3 regions of the Kosakonia sp. N21 genome follow, and region 1 is predicted to be linked to each of the others. Evidence: predicted binding sites of a transcription regulator. Region 1 holds the regulator's gene; each other region holds the start of a gene.
What was found. Region 1 encodes CRP, which controls carbon source genes, mostly activating them, when cyclic AMP is high. Its sites were predicted from a motif close to ATGTGANNNNNNTCACAT; they were not measured.
Positions count from the first base shown of each region.

Region 2: a site for CRP is predicted at 1,531-1,548, ahead of mlc (sugar metabolism global transcriptional regulator Mlc). Genes of this name have one in related genera too.
Region 3: a site for CRP is predicted at 1,839-1,856, ahead of ACQ3G7_RS08420 (glycine dehydrogenase). Genes of this name have one in related genera too.

Region 1 covers NZ_JBOBHR010000008.1:222,422-225,700, forward strand. Annotated here, with positions in the region: gene ACQ3G7_RS19350 (YccS/YhfK family putative transporter) at 1-1,182, opposite strand, end outside; gene crp (cAMP-activated global transcriptional regulator CRP) at 1,231-1,863, opposite strand; gene ACQ3G7_RS19360 (OsmC family protein) at 2,201-2,605, shown strand; gene ACQ3G7_RS19365 (phosphoribulokinase) at 2,655-3,279, opposite strand, start outside.
Region 2 covers NZ_JBOBHR010000005.1:105,629-108,907, forward strand. Annotated here, with positions in the region: gene bioD (dethiobiotin synthase) at 1-95, opposite strand, end outside; gene mlc (sugar metabolism global transcriptional regulator Mlc) at 222-1,442, opposite strand; gene ynfL (multidrug efflux transcriptional activator YnfL/SxtR(Kp)) at 1,573-2,469, opposite strand; gene ynfM (multidrug efflux MFS transporter YnfM/SxtP(Kp)) at 2,588-3,279, shown strand, end outside.
Region 3 covers NZ_JBOBHR010000003.1:272,128-275,406, forward strand. Annotated here, with positions in the region: gene pmbA (metalloprotease PmbA) at 1-1,226, shown strand, start outside; gene cybC (cytochrome b562) at 1,282-1,668, shown strand; gene ACQ3G7_RS08420 (glycine dehydrogenase) at 1,957-2,292, shown strand; gene ACQ3G7_RS08425 (SFCGS family glycine-rich protein) at 2,303-2,665, shown strand; gene ACQ3G7_RS08430 (DUF4312 family protein) at 2,668-2,964, shown strand; gene ACQ3G7_RS08435 (DUF4311 domain-containing protein) at 3,015-3,279, shown strand, end outside.

The DNA of each region.
Region 1 (3,279 bases):
CATCATGATCCAGTACGGCTTCGGCAAATGCAGCGCACTGCCCATCAGGCTGGCGATACTGAGCATCACGCTGATACGCGCGGCATTACGCAACGCCGCGGATTTCAATGATAAATAGCTTCTGAGCGCCGGAATAAGCGGCAGACGGCGCTGTTTTTCGGCCATCAAATCGCGCAGATAGAGTGGACGCTGGGTTCGCAGCACGCGGGCGATACGGCTAAAGTGCCAGGCGCAAAACTGTCCGACCGGGTTTTCCGGGTGCTGGCGGGCGATTTTTTCCAGCGCGCCAATTTGCTTGTCCATTGTGAAACGTGTCGGATAGCGGTGATAGAGGATGTCATCCGCCAGGACGCGCAGGCGGGCGGCGACGGTTTGCGCATTCCAGCGGATCACCTGTTCAGCATGGGTCTGTTCCACCAGTTTTTGCACCTCTTCCGGCTGGTGCAGGCTGACAGAAATATGTTCCTGTAAATCCAGCGCAACCTGGAAGACGCGCAGCAGGCGTTTGTAGTCATTGTGTTGATTGGCCGCCAGCATATGCAGTTGCTGATAGCAGGTACTGATCATATCCACCGCTTTTTGTTGGCGCGCAAGCAGCGGTGGCAAGGCTTTTTCCGGATCGGCATGCTGCGTCAGCAGGCTGTATTTGGCTTCGCAATAATCAGCCAGTTGCCGGTAGAGCAGGCTGAGCGATTCGCGCAGCGGTTGTTCCCGCCACATCCAGAACCAGAACCAGTTAAACGCGCCGTACCAGAGCGTACCCAGCGCATAAATCAGCAGCGGCTCCCACACTGGCATACTGCCCGCAAGGCTCAGCGTGAAGATCGCGGCTATCAACGACGCAGGCAGCAAGCGCCCGTGCAGTGCACTGATCTCGGCAGTCACGCCGAGCAGTAAGGTGAGGACGGTAAAAATCAGCGGCAGAGGCAGCGCTTCGGCCAGCAGAAGCTGCACGGCAAGACTGCATCCGGCGAACAACGAGCCGCCAATAATCAAACGTTTAAAGAAGCGCTTATGCGGGGTATCAAGACCGGCAATGTTGCAACAGGCAGGAACCAGAGAAAACAGCAGGCCTTGTTGGAGATGGCCGACGATTAACCCGATGGCCACGGGCAAACATAACACCAGCGTTTGTCGCAGTGCATAGTTGATTTCGGGGTGATAAATCAGCCTGCGCCACATGGGGAAACAAAAACGGCGCGCCGGATGACCAACGCGCCGTTTTGCGGATTAACGTGTTCCGTAAACCACGATGGTTTTACCGTGGGCGGAGATCAGGTTCTGATCTTCCAGCATTTTCAGAATACGGCCCACTGTTTCACGGGAACAACCGACGATCTGACCAATTTCCTGACGGGTAATTTTAATTTGCATGCCGTCCGGGTGGGTCATGGCATCCGGCTGTTTCGCCAGGTTCAACAGCGTTTGTGCGATACGGCCTGTTACGTCCAGGAATGCGAGGTTACCAACTTTCTCCGACGTTACCTGCAGGCGGCGCGCCATTTGCGAGGAGAGACGCATCAGAATGTCCGGGTTAACCTGGATCAACTGACGGAATTTTTTGTAGGAGATTTCGGCCACTTCACATGCGGTCTTAGCGCGTACCCATGCACTGCGCTCCTGACCTTCTTCGAACAGCCCCAGTTCACCGATAAAATCTCCCTGATTCAGGTAGGAGAGGATCATCTCTTTCCCTTCCTCATCCTTGATCAGCACTGCCACTGAGCCTTTAACGATGTAATACAGCGTTTCTGCTTTTTCACCCTGGTGAATCAGCGTGCTCTTCGACGGGTACTTATGAATGTGGCAATGAGACAAGAACCATTCGAGAGTCGGGTCTGTTTGCGGTTTGCCAAGCACCATGCGCGATTATCCTCTGTTATAAGCTGTCTCCAGACACAGGATGTGCACCCTGCTTCTGGGGTTGCAATCTATACACGCTATCATTCGACTTCGTGTCTTCGCTTCCAAAATCCCTGGAAGTGGACCGTCAGCGTCATCTGCGGTCTCTAATGTATGATGTCCTTTGCGTACATGCGTAATGTCAATGTATCTCTGTAGCATCCAGATTGTTTTAGCATAGCTTTTACCGCATGTCTCCTGGTGTCTCGCTTCAGCATGACGCAGGTCGCCTTCCGTTGCGACTTTTGTTATGTACGCGTAATCTGTAAAGAAAATTGCAACTCCGGAGTAAATTAAAATGCAGGCTCGTGTGAAATGGGTGGAAGGGTTAACGTTCCTCGGTGAGTCCGCATCGGGCCACCAAATCCTGATGGACGGCAACTCAGGCGACAAAGCGCCAAGCCCGATGGAAATGGTGCTGATGGCTGCAGGCGGATGCAGCGCGATCGACGTGGTTTCAATCCTGCAAAAAGGGCGTCATAACGTGACGAACTGCGAAGTGAAACTGACGTCGGAACGTCGTGAAGAAGCGCCGCGTCTGTTTACGCATATCAACCTGCACTTTATCGTCACCGGTAGCGATCTGAAAGACGCGGCGGTGTCTCGTGCTGTGGATCTGTCGGCGGAGAAGTACTGCTCTGTGGCATTGATGCTGGAAAAAGCGGTGAACATCACCCATTCCTACGAAGTCATCGAAGCCTGATGGACGATGCCCGGTAGCGTCAGGCGTACCGGGCATTATACGCCGACCGCTATTTGATCTTTTTCCCTTCCATCAGCCGTTGCACCAGCGGCGTCATAATCAGCTCCATCGCCAGCCCCATCTTACCGCCCGGCACTACCAGCGTGTCCATATGGGAAATAAACGAACCCTGCAACATGGCCAGTAGCCACGGGTAATCAATCCCTTCCAGATTACGGAAATGGATCACCACAAAACTCTCATCCAGCGAGGGAATGCCTTTTGCCGCAAACGGGTTTGAGGTATCGACGGTCGGGACGCGCTGGAAGTTAATATGGGTGCGGGAAAATTGCGGGGTGATGAAGTTGATATAGTCTTCCATTGAGCGCACGACGGAATCCATTACCGCTTCACGGGAATGCCCGCGTTCGCTGGTATCGCGCACCAGCTTTTGGATCCACTCCAGGTTAACAATCGGCACCACACCGACCAGCAAATCCACATAGCGCGACACATCATGCTGCGGCGTCACAACACCGCCGTGCAGCCCTTCGTAAAACAGTACATCTGTGGGTTCAGGCAACGGTTGCCAGGGGGTAAACGTACCCGGCACCTGATTCCACGGCACGGCTTCATCGTAGGTATGGAGATATTTTCGCGCCTGACCTTTGCCGGTCTGACCATATTCGCGAAAG
Region 2 (3,279 bases), on a different contig from region 1:
TTGCCGCTGGCAGCCAGCGCCTGTAGTAGCGCGCGGGACGCCACTGTCTTGCCGACAGAAGTGTCTGTACCCGTTACAAAGAAACGCTTAAGCATGACGAACCCCACCGTTGTTCAACGAAAATATAAACCAGGAAAATAATTCAGTAGGGGAAAGTCTAAGTTAAGTGCACAGGACTCAGCTTGAGGTAGCGCAATTTTTAGGGCAACAGTGCAAAATTGTTACCCCTGCAACAGACGAATCAACAACGATCCGTTATACATCGCGTCTTTTACCAGCGCCGCACCGGCCATGGTGCCCTGGTTGGTGAACTGGGTGCTCTCCACGCTGATGTGTTTACTGTAAGCCGGCAGCGCCTGTTGGCGAATGCAATCGGTAATGGCGGGAAAAAGGATATCTGCGGCTTTGCTGAGCGGCGATCCAATCAATATTTTTTGCGGATTGAACAAATTCACCATGATGGCGAGGATACGGCCAATATTGGCGCCAACGCCGCTAATAATGTCTTTTGCCAGCAGATCGCCCTGCTGCGCCGCCTGACACAGCCACTCCACCGTCAGCGGTTTTTGGTGCAGCATCGAACTCATGGACTGGCTCATACGCCGCTGTGCCAGTTCCAGCACGCTTTCCACGCTGGCGATGGTTTCCAGGCAGCCGTGGTTACCGCAATAACAGCGTTTCCCGTAGGGATCGACCTGGGTGTGGCCGATTTCCACCAGGCTGCTGCTCCCGGCATGCAGTAAGCGCCCGTCGGTGATCACCCCGGCGCCCACGTTATGATCAATCACCACCTGAATCACATCCCGCGCGCCGCGCGATGCGCCAAACAGCGCTTCCGCCATCGTCCAGGCGCTGATGTCGTGCTGCACATACACCGGCACCCCGGTATGATTTTCAAGCACTTCGCCCAACGGCATATCTTTGACATCGTCATAAAACGGCATGCGGTGAACAATGCCGTTTTCCGTATCAATAATGCCCGGTAGCGTGATGGCAATTGCGGTCAGGCGCTCCAGCTTGTTCTGATGGCGGGTAAAAAAACGATCAATATGCGATGTGACGCGTTCCAGCAACGGTAACGCATCAACAAGCGGGAGTTCGAGGCGCTCTTCCACCACCAGTTTGCTGCTGAGATCGCGCAGGGAGAGGAAGATTTCGCCCCGGCTGATGCGCAGCGAAAGATAGTGCCAGGCTTCGGTTTCCACCATCAGTCCCACCGCCGGACGACCCCGGCTGCCGGGTTCCTGAATTTCTGTTTCCTGCACCAGGTGCGCTTCGAGCATTTCGCGGACGATTTTGGTAATGCTCGCGGGTGCAAGTTGCGCCAGCCGGGAAAGGTCGATGCGCGACACCGGGCCAAGCTGATCAATCAGGCGATACACTGCCCCCGCATTGGTCTGCTTAATTTGATCAATATGCCCAGGCTGACTATCAGCAACCACCTCTGACTCCCTTATTTTCGCGCTTCGAAATAAACTCTGGGGCTATGGTGAAGCACTTCACGGGTCGTCGTCAAATTTTTACCCCGGCTTGTGATTTACAGCACATTTTGCAAGGACTTATGTGCAAAAATTATCCGCCCGCCGCCGCAAGCAGGTGTTGCTTAAAACGCGCCGCCGCCGTTCCCTGTTCATGATGTTTTGACCATACCAGCCACATTTCCGACACCGCATCCGGTTCGGTAATCGGCACCCAGCGCATTTCACGCAATTGTACCCGCCGGAAAGAGGCAGGCAGAATCGACACGCCCATGCCCGCCGCCACCAGACCAATAATGGTCATGGCTTCGCCGACCTCCTGCGCAATCATCGGCGTCAGGTGGTAACGGCGCATCAGCCCAAGAATATCGTCGTACAGGCCAGTGCCCACATGCGGATCGAAAAAGACAAACGGCTCCTGCGCCAGTTCCACCAGCGACACCGCCTCACGCGTGGCTAACGGGTGATCGCGGTGGATCATGGCCAACAGCGGTTCACGCAGGATCACCTGCCATGCCAGCGTTTCCGGCAGTTGCGTATTACGCATTAACCCCAGATCCAGCCCCCCTTCGTTTAACGGCGCAATTTGCTCACGGGTGTTGATTTCCCGCGTTTGCAAATGCACATCCGGGTAGCGTTGACGAAACGATGACAGCGTGTCAGAGACGGACTTGATAAAGGGCGCCGATGAGGTAAAACCAATGCGCAACTCCCCGGTTTCCCCCTGATGCAAACGCGCGGCGCGGGCAGCGGCGTCATCCACCTGACTTAAGATTTGCCGGCTATCGGCCAGGAACTGTTTACCCGCTGGCGTCAGAGAAACGCTGCGGTTGGTGCGCGCCAGCAGACGCGCGCCGATCTGCTGCTCCAGAATTTGGATCTGCTGGCTGAGCGGCGGTTGCGAGATATTCAACCGCGCGGCGGCATGGCCGAAATGCAACTCTTCGGCGACGGCAATAAAGTAACGTAGATGGCGCAGTTCGATATTCATATTTAATAAGTCTTATTTGAGATTATTAATATATTAGACAGAATATTACACATTTCATACCCTTATGCCGTGGTAAGCCCGTCACCAAAATCACGGGATGAAAAGCTAAGGATCTCGAGTGAGTCGTACAACAACCGTTGACACCGCGCCGGCAAGCGTCGTTGACGAAAAACCTGTTTCTGTGCCGGGACAGTTTATTAAACGTGGTACCCCCCAATTTATGCGCGTGACGCTGGCGCTCTTCTCCGCCGGGTTAGCAACATTTGCCCTGCTCTATTGCGTACAGCCGATTTTACCGGTGCTCTCCCATGAATTCGGCGTCTCGCCCGCCAGCAGCAGTATCTCCCTTTCTATCTCGACCGCGATGCTGGCAATCGGCCTGCTGTTTACCGGCCCGCTGTCGGACGCGATTGGTCGTAAAAAAGTGATGGTGACCGCGCTGTTACTCGCCTCCTGCTGTACGTTACTGTCGACCATGATGACCAGCTGGCACGGCATTCTGGTGATGCGTGCGCTGCTGGGTCTGTCATTAAGCGGCGTGGCGGCGGTCGGCATGACCTATTTAAGTGAAGAGATCCACCCCAGTTTTGTCGCCTTCTCCATGGGGTTATATATCAGCGGCAACTCCATCGGCGGGATGAGCGGCCGCCTGATCAGCGGCGTATTTACCGACTTTTTTAACTGGCGTATCGCGCTGGCGGCCATTGGTTGCTTTGCGCTGGCCTCGGCGCTGATGTTCTGGAAAATTTTGCCGGAATCGCGCCATTTTCGCCCGTCCTCGCTGCGCCCGAAAACGCTGTTTATCAATTT
Region 3 (3,279 bases), on a different contig from region 1:
CCACCGGCATCGGTGTCAGCACGCGCTACGGCGAAGTGGAGAATGTTGAATTTAACAGCGATGGCGCACTGGGCATTACCGTCTATCACCAGAACCGTAAAGGCAGCGCGTCATCCACCGATCTCAGTCCGGACGCCATTGCCCGTACGGTGCAAGCGGCGATCGATATCGCCCGTTACACCTCGCCGGATCCTTACGCGGGCGTTGCGGATAAAGAGCTGCTGGCTTTTGATGCCCCGGATCTCGATCTGTTCCACCCGGCGGAAGTGACGCCGGATGAAGCCATCGAGTGGGCTGCGCGCGCGGAGCAAGCTGCGCTGAAAGCAGACAAACGTATCAACAATACCGAAGGCGGGAGCTTTAACAGCCACTATGGCATCAAAGTGTTCGGCAACAGCCACGGTATGCTGCAAAGCTACTGTTCCACCCGTCACTCCCTGTCGAGCTGCGTGATTGCGGAAGAAAATGGCGATATGGAGCGCGATTACGCCTACACCATCGGGCGCGATATCCGCGATTTGCACACGCCGGAATGGGTTGGTGAAGAGTGCGCGCGCCGTACTCTGTCCCGCCTGTCGCCGCGTAAGCTGTCGACCATGAAAGCACCGGTGATTTTTGCCAACGAAGTCGCGACCGGGCTGTTTGGTCACCTGGTCGGCGCGATCGCCGGCGGCGCGGTATACCGTAAATCCACTTTCCTGCTGGATTACCTGGGCAAACAGATCCTGCCGGAGTGGCTGACGATTGAAGAGCATCCGCATCTGCTGAAAGGCCTGGCTTCCACGCCGTTCGACAGCGAAGGGGTGCGCACCGAGCGTCGCGATATTATTAAAGACGGCGTGCTGACCCAGTGGCTGTTGACCAACTACTCAGCGCGCAAGCTGGGGCTGAAGAGTACCGGGCATGCGGGCGGCATTCATAACTGGCGGATTGCCGGGCGCGGCCTCAGTTTTGAACAAATGCTGAAAGAGATGGGCACCGGTCTGGTGGTAACAGAATTGATGGGGCAGGGCGTTAGCGGCATCACCGGCGATTACTCACGCGGCGCCGCCGGTTTCTGGGTGGAAAACGGTGAAATCCAGTATCCGGTGAGCGAAATCACCATTGCCGGCAACCTGAAAGAGATGTGGCGCAATATTGTTACTGTCGGTGACGATATTGAACAACGCAGTAATATTCAGTGTGGTTCAGTGTTACTCCCGGAGATGAAAATCGCCGGACAATAACTCCGTGGCGCTAAGACCTGCGCCTTCAGCGTGATAATAAAAAAGGAAGTGAGCAATGCGTAAAAACCTGTTAGCAATCCTTGCTGTGTCGTCGTTGTTTATGGGCTCGGCGGTGTTTGCCGCCGATCTTGAGGATGATATGGGCACCCTGAGTGACAACCTCAAAGTGGTGCAGAAAACCAATGATGCCACCGAGCTGAAAGGCGCATTAACCAATATGCGCACCGCCGCGCTGGATGCGCAAAAAGCCACCCCGCCGAAGCTGGAAGGGAAAGCGCCGGATAGCGCCGAGATGAAAGATTATCGTCACGGCTTTGATGTGCTGGTTGGGCAGATTGACGATGCGCTGAAGCTGGCTAACGAAGGCAAAGTGAAAGAAGCGAAGGCGGCCGCTGAAGGTCTGGCTAACACCCGCAACACCTATCACAAGAAATTCCGCTAAGCATACCCGGCGGGGCTGCGGCCCCGCTTTACCGATAAGTAAACCTTATTCATCTCACACTTTTCCCCTTCGGCTCGCCGTTTTTTTATTCTCATTTCCCCACTGATTTCCGCAACTTTTCTGCATTCCTGTGACCTTTGCCCAGTCAAAAATCTCCAATGACCCGTTTTATGTGGCGCAGATCACTAAGACCTTCCGCCTTTCCACTTCGAAGTGGAAAACTCCTCGCTACAAACTCTTAACCTGCAACGTTAGTTTTATCCCGAAGCCATGAGTGGGGTAAGACGAGTGAATAACGGAGCGGTAATGAACGACGCGGAGCAGGCAGCGCAAACGGCAACCCTCGCACAGCGCATGCTGACGCAGGTGTACACCTTGTTAAGCGATCAGGGCATCACGCCGAATGCAGTACAGCAGCAGATGCTGACCTCGCATGTCCGGGCAATGGCGCACCGTTCCGTGACGGGCGAACCGCTGCCGGATGTAGATGCCAGCCTGTTTGATGAAATTTCGGCCGGGTCGATGGACCTTGCCCGCGAGGTGGTGGCGGCATTCGGCAATTTACCGGAAGAAGAAGCCTGGCTGCTGTCGGTGCACTTCGAAGTGGCGAAAGACAACCTGTAAGGAGCGAAAGATGGAACAAATTACCGTAGTGATTGGCGATCGTCTGGGTAAAGGCCAGAAAGTGGCGGCAGGCGTAGAAAAAGCAGGCGGCCGCGCGGTGGTTGTACCGGGCGTGGCGGCGGATATGAAACTTGGCGACGTGATGAAAGCGGAAAACGCTACCTTCGGCATTTCATTTTGCGGCAGCGGCGGCGCAGGTGCCATCACCGCGCAAAACAAACATGGCTACAAAGCGAAGTACGGCATGCGCTCCGTGGAAGAGGGCGTTACCGCCATCAATGAAGGCTGCAACGTGCTGGGATTCGGTTTTATGGACAAAGAAGAATTGGGCGAGCGCCTGGTGCAGGCGTGGCTGAAAAAATACGGCGCATAACCATGAAAGAACAGTTCACCACTACGGTCAGGGTTAACGGCAAGGGCGATGCGAAAACCCGCGCCTTCGCCGATGCGCTGAACCACGTTCAGGCCGCGGTGATGAAAGCGTCGCCGCATATTTTACTGCGTATTGAGCCACAGGATGTGCAGGTTGTTCATGCGCAGGAAACGACGCGGAAAGAGGCCTTTTTGTTCCTCTTCCTGCGTCGGGAAAGACGCACCTACAGCGTGGAGCTGGATGTGACCGTCAACGTGACCGCCATCAATCTCGATAAAGTGGATTTCGTCGCGAAATAACTCAATGCATACCCGTGAGTCCGTTCCACCGGGTAGAAGAGGGCAGACTGATGTTCTTAATCATACTAATAAAATCGCTCATCATCGGCGGCCTGGTCGGCGTCGGTGTGGGAGCCGGGGCTGCACGCATGTTCCATGCGCCGACCACTCAGGGAATGGGCGCATTTCGTACTTTGGGAGAACTGAACTCCTGTGAAGGGGATCCGGCATCGCACTTCTCCTTTGGCTTAGGGTTCTTCTTTAACGCCTGGGCGTCATCCGTTGCCGCGGGTTCATTTACCCAGGACGTTGACCACCGCATTATTCCCAACTGGG